Regions from separate parts of the Peribacillus frigoritolerans genome, predicted to be linked through region 1. Evidence: predicted binding sites of a transcription regulator. Region 1 holds the regulator's gene; the other holds the start of a gene.

Region 1 (5,336 bases):
GATACCGGATTCGATCATGTTCACCCATTGCCCAGTAGCTGCGTTGAAGCCAGTGCCTACTGCTTCGCCTTTAAGGCGCTCTACGATTACAGAGCCTTCAAGTCCAGCATTGTGAGCGATTTGACGAACAGGCTCTTCGATGGCACGTAGAACGATTTTCACGCCTGTTGCTACGTCGCCTTCCGCTTGAATTTCAGCGATTTTATTGTATACGTTAAGAAGTGCTGTACCACCACCGGCTACGATACCTTCTTCAACAGCGGCACGAGTGGAGTTCAATGCATCTTCAATACGAAGTTTACGTTCTTTCAATTCTGTTTCAGTAGCTGCACCGACTTTGATTACCGCTACGCCACCAGCTAATTTAGCAAGGCGTTCTTGTAATTTTTCACGGTCGAATTCAGAAGTTGTTTCTTCTAATTGAACACGGATTTGGTTTACACGAGCTTGAATTTGAGCTGTATCTCCAGCTCCTTCAACGATCGTTGTATTTTCTTTTGTAACAACCACTTTAGACGCACGGCCTAATGAATCGATTGTTGCAGATTTAAGGTCAAGTCCGATTTCTTCAGTGATTACTTCGCCGCCTGTAAGAGCTGCGATGTCTTCAAGCATTGCTTTACGACGGTCACCGAATCCAGGAGCTTTAACCGCAACAGCGTTGAATGTTCCACGAAGTTTGTTCACAACAAGAGTTGCAAGCGCTTCGCCTTCTACATCTTCAGCAATTAATAATAGCGGTTTACCTTGTTGTACAACTTGCTCAAGTACAGGAAGGATTTCTTGGATATTCGTGATTTTTTTATCTGTGATCAAGATATATGGATTTTCTAGTACAGCTTCCATTTTATCTGAATCAGTAACCATGTATGGAGATGCATATCCGCGATCGAACTGCATACCTTCTACTACGTCCAATTCAGTTGTGAAACCTTTGGACTCTTCGATTGTGATGACGCCGTCGTTACCAACGCGCTCCATTGCTTCCGCAATCAGTTGGCCCACTTCTTCATCAGCTGAAGAGATGGCAGCAACTTGTGCGATTGACTCTTTGTTTTCAACAGGTTGGGAAATGGCTTTCAATTCTGCGATTGCAGTATTGACCGCTTTCTCGATTCCTTTACGGATACCCATTGGGTTAGCACCAGCTGTTACGTTTTTAAGACCTTCACGGATCATCGCTTGTGCAAGAACCGTTGCAGTCGTTGTACCGTCACCAGCTACGTCGTTTGTTTTGCTTGCTACTTCAGCAACCAATTTCGCACCCATGTTTTCGAATGCATCTTCCAATTCGATTTCTTTAGCGATCGTCACACCATCATTAGTGATAAGCGGTGAACCGAATTTTTTCTCAAGAACCACGTTACGACCTTTTGGTCCAAGCGTTACTTTAACTGCATCTGCAAGTGCGTCCACACCACGAAGCATGGAGCGGCGAGCTTCTTCACTAAATTTAATTTCTTTAGCCATTTATAAGTACCTCCCTAAAATTTTAAGAAAATTTTCGTTCAGTTAAGTATGATGTATAATTAGCCGATAACAGCTAGAATGTCGCTTTCACGTAAAATTAAGTATTCAGTGTTTTCGTATTTAACTTCAGTACCTGCATATTTTGAGAAGATAATTAGATCGCCTTGGGCAACCTCTAAAGCAACACGTTCGCCATTTTCAAGGACACGGCCAGTACCAACTGCTACTACCTTACCTTCTTGCGGCTTTTCTTTAGCAGTATCAGGAAGAACAATACCGCTTGCAGTTTTTTCTTCAGTTTGAACTAGTTCAATAATAACGCGATCACCTAATGGTTTTAACAAGTGAAACAACCTCCTCATATTCTCTTGATAATTTGTTACATGATTATTAGCACTCTTCATCATCGAGTGCTAACACATTTATAATATTAAATAAACCGAGCCTTTTTTGCAAGTATCTTATTGAAAATTTTTTATTAATTTCTGATAAATTACGGGTAAACTACTTTAGCATAATGATTTCCTTAACAAAGTTATTTAAATGTTTCGTTAGGGGTACCTTTAAGTGGTGTTCTGCCTCAATTTTTGATACCATTTTGGAGTATGCGTTTATAGCTTGTCCCCATATCAGGAACGTTCCGAGCGGAATGGGTGACTATAAAAGGAGTTTTCATTTTTGAAAAAAGAATATTGGTTCGTCATCATCACCTATATTGCCATGCAATTATCCAGTATTGTTGGGGTACCCATTTTCATGCTGATCGGGTCTTATACCGGAATGCCGGCTGATGAACTCCAAGTGAAATCTGCAGCATACTGGATAGTTTTCAGTTTTCTCGCTGCTTTATTCTTGATTCTTTTTTTAATGAGAAAAGATATGAGGGAAAAGTTGGACACGAGAAATCAAACTTCCGTTTCCATGTCCATATTATGGGCAATTGCAGGAGTGTTCATGGCTCTTTTTGCGCAAAGCATTGCCGGCAGCATTGAACAGATGCTTGGGGTGGAGTCTGAATCTGAAAATACGCAGCAACTCATTTCACTCATTTACAAAGTCCCCATGGTCATTTTCGTCACTTCAGTAATTGGACCTATATTGGAAGAATTAATTTTCCGGAAAATCATTTTCGGATCACTTCATAAACGCTTTAACTTCTTTATTTCAGCTTTAATCAGCTCAGTTATTTTCGGCTTGGCGCATGGTGAATTTGAACATCTTCTTTTATATACGGCAATGGGCTTCACTTTTGCTTTCCTTTATGCAAAAACAGGCCGCATTCTCGTATCAATGAGCGCTCATATTGCGATGAACACGCTTGTTATCATCCTTCAAGTGGTATATCGGGAGGATATAGAGAAGATGATAGATACTGCACAGGCCTTCATCGGAGGTTTATTATGAAACGTCAATCACCCTTATTCATGGGCATCATCTATGCAGGCTTAGGAGCTCTTTTTACCGCTATCGCGATTCAAACCGTCAATTCTTCTGGATGGGGGCTCTTCGCCTACATACTTGTCCTTATTGCGACTCTTGACTTTGGATCGGGCTTACGCATGATCATGCTGCACTTTAAGATTAAAGCCGCACAAAAAAATAAGAAAAAATAAAAAAACGCTGCAAAGATGCAGCGTTTTTTTCATTCCTCCAAAGCGGCTTCTTCCACAACAGGATAATGTTTCAGGAAGTAGATGAGCGACTGAAGCTCCACGGCCAGGTCAATGTGGTGAACCCTTATTGATGGAGGCACGGTCAGCCTTGCAGGTGTAAAATTCAATATTCCTTTTATATCAGCTTTGACTAAACGATCGGTTATCGTCTGGGCTACCTGTGCCGGCACTGTCAATATAGCCGCAGTGATATTATTTTCCTGCAATAGTGTATCGATTTGATCCATATGATAGATGGGCACATCAGCTATTCGCTTGCCGACTTTTTCTTCAGAAACTTCGAAAGCCATTTCAATTTTTGTATTATTATTTTTCATGAAATTGTAATTTAAAAAAGCGGTTCCTAAATTTCCTACCCCGATTAAAGCGACTTTGGTCAATTCATCTTGATCTAGTGTTTTTCTAAAGAAGGATAATAAATAATTGACATTGTAGCCGTAGCCTTTTTTCCCAAGCGCGCCAAAGTAGGAAAAATCACGGCGTATGGTGGCAGAATCCACTTTTACAGCTTCGCTTAGCTCTGCAGAGGAAACTCTTTGTTTGCCTGAGGAATGTAAGTTCTTTAAAAATCGATAATACAATGGCAACCTTTTGGCTGTTGCCTGCGGTATCTTTGGGTCATGGTTCATTGTTCTTCCCCGCCTTCACACATGCTTTTCAACTTAATCTCTATCTGTTTGTTTTACTTGTCTTTTATAATCGTTACTGGAAACTCCGCCTGTTTTCTCCACTAAGAATGTAGGCCCGATCACCATTCCCTTATCAATGGCCTTACACATGTCATAAACTGTCAAGGCAGTCACGGATGCAGCTGTTAACGCTTCCATTTCCACACCTGTACTTCCTTTTGTCTTAGCTTCCGTTTCAATCCTAAGCCTGTATCCTTGTTCTTCTTTTTCCCACTCAAAGGCTATATTGACCCCTTGCAGAGCAATGGGATGGCACATCGGAATGATATTGGATGTATTTTTGCTGGCCATTATTCCTGCAACCTGTGCAACAGCCAGTACATCACCTTTTTTCATTTTCTGATTCGTGACCAATTCATATATTTCATCATTCAATAAAATGCTCGATTGAGCCACTGCCGTCCGGGTTGTTTCAGGCTTAGCACTCACATCGACCATTTTGGCCCTGCCCTGTTCATTAAAATGCGTTAAGTCTCCCATTTAAGTAACCCCTCCTAAATCATACACTATTATTCCACTTTATGTAACAGCTTTTGTTTACCATGGAACCAAGCTGTTGCCGATAATAACTAAAATACGTTACACTAACTATAATCAATTGAGGTGAAATCTATGATTTTATTACAAATCAATCAACTATCGAAATATTATGGAGCTGAACTTATTTTATCAAATATGAAGCTCGAAGTTCAAAATAAAGATCGAATTGCTCTTGTCGGCCGAAATGGCGCCGGAAAATCCACTCTGCTAAAAATCATAGCCGGGCACCTTTCCCATGATGGCGGTGAAATTATCAAACCAAAAGGCGTCACAATCGGCTATATGGCCCAGGATACGGGATTGGAATCCGAACTGACCATTTGGGATGAGATGCTGACCGTATTCACGGACCTTATAGAGCAGGAAAAGGAACTGCGTCGCCTTGAGGCTGATATGGCCAGACCTGACGTCTTTGAAAACGAAACGATTTACCAAAAAGTGCTGAATGAATACGACACTTTGATGGTGGCATTCAAAGAGAAGGGCGGTTATCAATATGAAGCAGATATCCGTTCCGTATTGCATGGGCTTCAGTTTGCTGACTTTGACTATTCTACCCCAATCTCCACTTTAAGCGGCGGGCAAAAAACAAGGCTTGCTTTAGGAAAGCTGCTTTTAAGGAAACCGGATATATTGATTCTGGATGAGCCGACGAACCATTTGGATATCGAAACCCTATCTTGGCTTGAACAATATTTACAAGGGTACCAGGGAGCTGTGCTCATTGTTTCCCATGACCGCTATTTTTTAGATAAAGTAGTAAACCTGGTATATGAGATTTCCCGGAATAACATGAAAAAATACCATGGTAATTATAGTTCTTACCTAGAGGGAAAAGCCGAAGATTATGAGCGGGACATGAAACTGTTCGAGAAGCAGCAAGGGGAAATCGAAAAGCTTCGCGACTTTGTCCAACGTAATATCACAAGGGCCTCCACCACGAAAAGAGCACAAAGCAGACGCA
Region 2 (5,336 bases), 650 kb from region 1:
TACATGGACCGAAATATCCTGCGTCCCTTGCATGACTGTATTTCCTTCTGCATCACAAAGAGCACAGCTGAAATCCCGATTATAAATGACGAAGGAATAGCATGTCCGAAGGATTTGTTCCGCCATCTGATCTACAAGGTTAACGAAGCCATTTTTTATCACTTCAAATGTCACCGGATCTAAGCCTGTTCCAACTCCAGATTGGCCAACTAACTGTTTATTCGACAATGAAATCCACCTCTTTTTATTTATTTTGGGAAAGAATCAAGTTTCTGTATTTATCAACTTTTGCCGTGAAATTTGGTGGTATGACAGTCGTTGTATCAAGCTGATCCACTATGGCAGGGCCCGTGATTTCTGAAAAGGCCGGAATGAGTTCCCGGTTATAGACGTTCGTATTTACATATCCCTCTTCTTCAAAATAGACATCACGCGTTTCCTTCAAGGCATCTGCAAGTGTGCCTCCAGGTTCATAAGTCGGGAATTCAGGTTTTGGCACAGTTCCGATAGCCGTAACGAGCAGTCCGTAAATTTCCACGGTCTGTTCTTTATCGGAGAAAGAAAATTCGCGTTCATGCTCTTGATGGAAACGGTCAAGGGTCTCTTCCAAAGAAGAAATCGGGCAATCGACTTCTATCGCCAATGAACGCCACTGTCCCATATACCTCATGTCAATATATCTCATCAATGTGGAAGCTTCTTTAGCGACCCCTTCTTCTTGCAATAACTCCGCGGCCTCTTTTTCCATTCCGATGAATTCCTTCTCTAAATCCTTTAACGATACATCCTTGACGTTCTTGACATAGGTTTTGGAGATATCATGACGAACATCGACCAACAGGCATCCCATTGCGGCGGCTACACCCGGATGCGGCGGGATGATGACGGTCGGGATTTCCATTTCCTTGGCCAAGTACGCTCCATGCAAGGGCCCAGCCCCTCCGAAAGCCACAAGTGCAAAGTCGCGCGGGTCGTATCCCCGTCTGACTGAAATCAGCCTTAGGGCATCACACATATTGGCATTGGCCACCCGTGTGATGGCGTTCGCCGCTTCTTCAATCGTATAATCAAATTTCTTGGCGATCTTATCCACGACTTCAATCGCTTTTTGTTTATCCAGTTCCATTTGTCCATCCAATAGTTTGGTGCCAAGTCGTCCCAAGACAATATTGGCATCGGAATTGGTCGGTTCCACTCCGCCCCTGCTATAGCAAGCAGGTCCAGGAACCGCCCCTGCACTTTGAGGGCCATTGCGTAAAGAACCGCCTTCATCCACCCAAGCTAAACTTCCGCCTCCTGCTCCTATCGTCAAGATTTCAATGCTTGGGAACCCTATCGGATATCCATACTCGATATACCAATCTTTCGTAATTCGTAAATCACCTTCATGCATCAAGGAAATATCGGTGCTTGTTCCCCCCATATCCAGCCCAATGGCATTATTAAAGCCGCAAAGCTGGGCGATATGTTTACTGGCAATCGCACCTGCAGCGATGCCGGAGCTTGCAAGTCTTGCTGCATAACGGGGAACGGTTTGGGATGTCATTACCCCTCCGCCGGAGTGAAGCACTAATATGTCATCTTCATATCCCCGTTTAGTCATTTCACCTTCAAGGGTTTTAATATAGTTGCTGACAGTAGGTCCTAAAACCGCATTGACGATCGTCGTACTCATGCGCTCATGCTCAAAAATCTCAGGAAGGACTTCACTTGAAATGCATATATAAACATCCGGGAGTTCCTCCTGGATGATTCGTTTCACTTTCGCCTCATTGCTTCCATTTACATATGCGTTCATGAAGCAAACCGCAATGGATTCGGTACCGCGTCTTTTTAATTTCCTTGCCAGTGACCGTACTTCCTCTTCATTGATTTCCGTCAAGACATTCCCTGCAAAGTCGATGCGTTCTTCCACTTCAAAACGGTCTCTTCTTTGGATATACGGTTTGGCTACATCATCATATGTATCCCATAACTCAAGCTTGGTTCCTCGGCGGATTTCCGATACATCCCGAAAGCCAGCGGATGTAATCAATGCTGTCTTTGGCAATTTCCTTTCAATCAAGGCATTGGTGCCCACTGTTGTACCATGGGAAAAAACTTTAATATTTTCACAATCTATTTCCGCTTTCGCAATTCCATCCAAAATACCGATCTCTGGATTCAAAGGAGTCGACGACGTTTTCGTAATTGAAATTTCCTTCGTACTTTCATCAAAAACGAACACATCCGTAAAAGTTCCGCCTACATCAATTGCCAGCCTAGTTTGCTTCGTACCTATCATATAACTCCCACCCCTGCTACAAGATTTAAAATACTTTGCCTTGCGCCCATTGCACCGATTAATAGAAATGTGTGAAAGAGTATCAGCCATCCGCTGGATTTTCTTAGGCCAAAAACGGAACAAGATGAATGATGAAAAAAAAAAACCAGTCATATCAATAAGAAATAATTGATATAACTGGTTTTTGATCTAGGTTTAGCTTCGCTGGGCGGCGAAGTCTATTAGATTCGACAGTTATTTATAGATTCATCTTTTAAGTCACCGAGTCCATTTTAGGCGATGGCAGAGTAGAATTTCTACTTGTTTACACTATGGCTATATACTTTATCTTACGTCAATTCATGATAAAGTCAAGTGTATTTTTAGAATATTTAAACAACTGTAGTTTAAGAAATAAGAGTGGGATTTATTACAAAAATAAGTAAGCATAACTTTTTCGCTATGCTTACACAATATATTATTTATCAGGTGTTTCCGATGTGCCTTCCTCACTGTTTTTGAGGTAAACTTCAGAAATTCCATTCATACCTTCCGATAGTTGTGCTTTTGTATATTCCATACTGCCAACCAGTTTATGAAGCTTCTTATCATTATTCTCTTCTGTAAGTTTAGATTCTGAATCAGTCACATTTTTTCACCTCCATCATTTAGGATGGCAAATCAAGATGGAAATATGTATGACAGACTTCGATGTTAGACACCCTCTTAAAGTTCATTTTAGGTAAATGCTGGGATATCCCATTAGAATCTGTACTTAAAATAAGCAGGAAAAGATTATTTTATGAATCTTTTTTAAAAAATCAGCTGTTTTCAAGCCACTAAAGGGATATACTATAGGATAGCATTTATTACATTTTTGTTAGTATTTTTTCTTGTCACACATTGTGTAATATTTTACAAGTTTTTCTATTTACATCAACAAAATGCTTATTGCAAAGGAGAATTGGATATGTCAGAAACGATTACCCAATCACAAACTGAACAACTTAATGCCCGCCAAAAACAATTAGATGTACTGGACCAATTATTAAAGCCTGAGGTTCAGGAATCATTGAACACTTTAGTTGAGCAGTTACCAAAACTGACTGAGTTAGTGAATATTTTAACAAAGTCTTATGATTTCGCTCAATCGGTTGCGACTGATGATGTTTTGAAAAATGATACGGTCAGCGCCATTTCGGAGATCGCTACACCTGTAGTGGGCTCAGTGAAAGGGCTTGCGGCTAATGCCATTGAAGCTAAGGATCGTGCAGAAGCGAATACTGATGTGATCGGTCTTTTTGGTCTGTTAAGAATGATGAAAGATCCGCAAGCACAAAAGCTTTTCCGTTTCGCCCAAGCTTTTCTTGAAGTCTCTTCAGAACGTAAAAACCAAAAATAATTTGATAAACTTTCAATCAGTAAGGACGGGGGATTAACTATGTCAAAACAAATCGTCATCTTAGGTGCGGGTTACGCTGGATTGCTATCTGCCTTATCCGTACGTGAATATTACAAAAGAGATGAAGTGCAGGTTACAGTGGTGAACCAATTTCCAACGCACCAAATCATCACCGAATTGCACCGTCTTGCAGGCGGATCCATTTCCGAACAAGCCGTTTCCATTCCGTTGGAAAAGCTTTTCAAAGGAAAAGATATCGACCTTGTCATTTCCAAAGTGGAGTCTTTCTCAGTCGATAACAAAGAAGTGAAACTTGCCAATGGTTCCACTTTATCTTATGATGCCCTGGTCGTTGCTTTGGGAAGCCAAACAGGATTCTTCGGCATTCCGGGACTTGAGGAAAACAGCATGGTCTTGAAATCCGTAAATGATGCAAACAAGATCTACAAACATATCGAAGATCGCATTCGCGAATATGCACAAACAAATAATGAAGCGGACGCAACCATCGTGATCGGCGGCGGCGGATTGACGGGCGTCGAGCTAATCGGTGAAATCGTGGATCACTTCCCTAAAATCGCTAAAAAGTTCGGAGTGGACTTCAAGGACTTGAAAATCAAGCTTGTGGAAGCTGGTCCAAAAATCCTTCCGGTCCTGCCTGACCACTTAATCGAACGTGCGATGACAAGCTTGGAAGCACGCGGCGTTGAGTTCTTGACAGGTCTGCCTGTAACGGGTGTTAAAGGCAATCAAATCGAATTGAAAGATGGACAAACGATAACGGCCAATACGCTTGTTTGGACAGGTGGAGTTGCGGCTCTTCCTGTCGTAGGCGAATCAGGCCTTGAAGTGGACCGCGGCAAAGCAACCGTTAATGAGTATTTGCAATCCAAATCCCATAAAGACGTATTCGTTGTCGGAGACAGTGCCGTTGCTTTCCCTCCAGAAGGCGGCCGTCCATACGCACCTACTGCTCAAAATGCTTGGCAAATGGGTGAGCTTGTTGGTTACAACCTATTTGCAGCCTTTGAAGGCAAGAAACTTGAAGCATTTTCACCTGTAAACTCAGGTACACTTGCGAGCCTTGGCCGTAAGGATGCGGTGGCAACAGTTGGGGCCAATAACACATCACTTAAAGGTCTTCCGGCTACATTGATGAAAGAAGCAAGTAATGTTCGCTATCTATCACACATTAAAGCCCTATTCAGCTTGGCTTATTAATTCATGATCGCCGTGACATGTTCACGGTACATGCCCTTTATTCCCATTTGGGAGTAAGGGGCATTTTTCATTTCAGAAAAGGCGGACACCCTAATTGAATTGTCCTGCCATAACTCTACATTACTATTTTACTCTCCGCCATTTTTATTAGCCCGTTTGTCGTTAACCAACGTTCAAGTTTGTACCATTCTGCATATCATGTAATTAACCTTATTAAAGGAGGGGTCTTTATGCCGAAAGGAAAAAAAGGAAAAAAAGGAAAAGGCGGTTCATCTGGCAGCAGCTGTAGCTCATCCAATGGAAGCAAGTCCAATGGAAGCAAGTCCAATGGAAGCAAGTCCAAGGGCTGCAAGTCCACTGGTAGCAAATCCACTGGAAGCAAATCCACTGGTAGCAAATCCACTGGTAGCAAGTCCACTGGCTGCACATCTACTGGCACCACAACCACTG

What was found. The regulator Rex, encoded in region 1, represses fermentation and respiration genes when NADH is low (regulators of the CRP and FNR family bind a similar motif). The targets are predictions, from matches to a motif close to TTGTGAAATATTTCACAA.
Region 2: a site for Rex is predicted at 3,167-3,184, ahead of ABOA58_RS04875 (DUF1641 domain-containing protein). Genes of this name have one in related genera too.

Annotation. Positions count from the first base shown of each region.
Region 1 covers NZ_CP158190.1:325,032-330,367, reverse strand. Annotated here, with positions in the region: gene groL (chaperonin GroEL) at 1-1,470, opposite strand, end outside; gene groES (co-chaperone GroES) at 1,530-1,814, opposite strand; gene ABOA58_RS01695 (CPBP family intramembrane glutamic endopeptidase) at 2,149-2,874, shown strand; gene ABOA58_RS01690 (YdiK family protein) at 2,871-3,083, shown strand; gene ABOA58_RS01685 (redox-sensing transcriptional repressor Rex) at 3,113-3,772, opposite strand; gene moaC (cyclic pyranopterin monophosphate synthase MoaC) at 3,806-4,312, opposite strand; gene ABOA58_RS01675 (ABC transporter ATP-binding protein) at 4,445-5,336, shown strand, end outside.
Region 2 covers NZ_CP158190.1:977,988-983,323, reverse strand. Annotated here, with positions in the region: gene ABOA58_RS04890 (hydantoinase B/oxoprolinase family protein) at 1-228, opposite strand, end outside; gene ABOA58_RS04885 (hydantoinase/oxoprolinase family protein) at 245-2,284, opposite strand; gene ABOA58_RS04880 (hypothetical protein) at 2,742-2,912, opposite strand; gene ABOA58_RS04875 (DUF1641 domain-containing protein) at 3,234-3,665, shown strand; gene ABOA58_RS04870 (NAD(P)/FAD-dependent oxidoreductase) at 3,705-4,886, shown strand; gene ABOA58_RS04865 (hypothetical protein) at 5,083-5,336, opposite strand, start outside.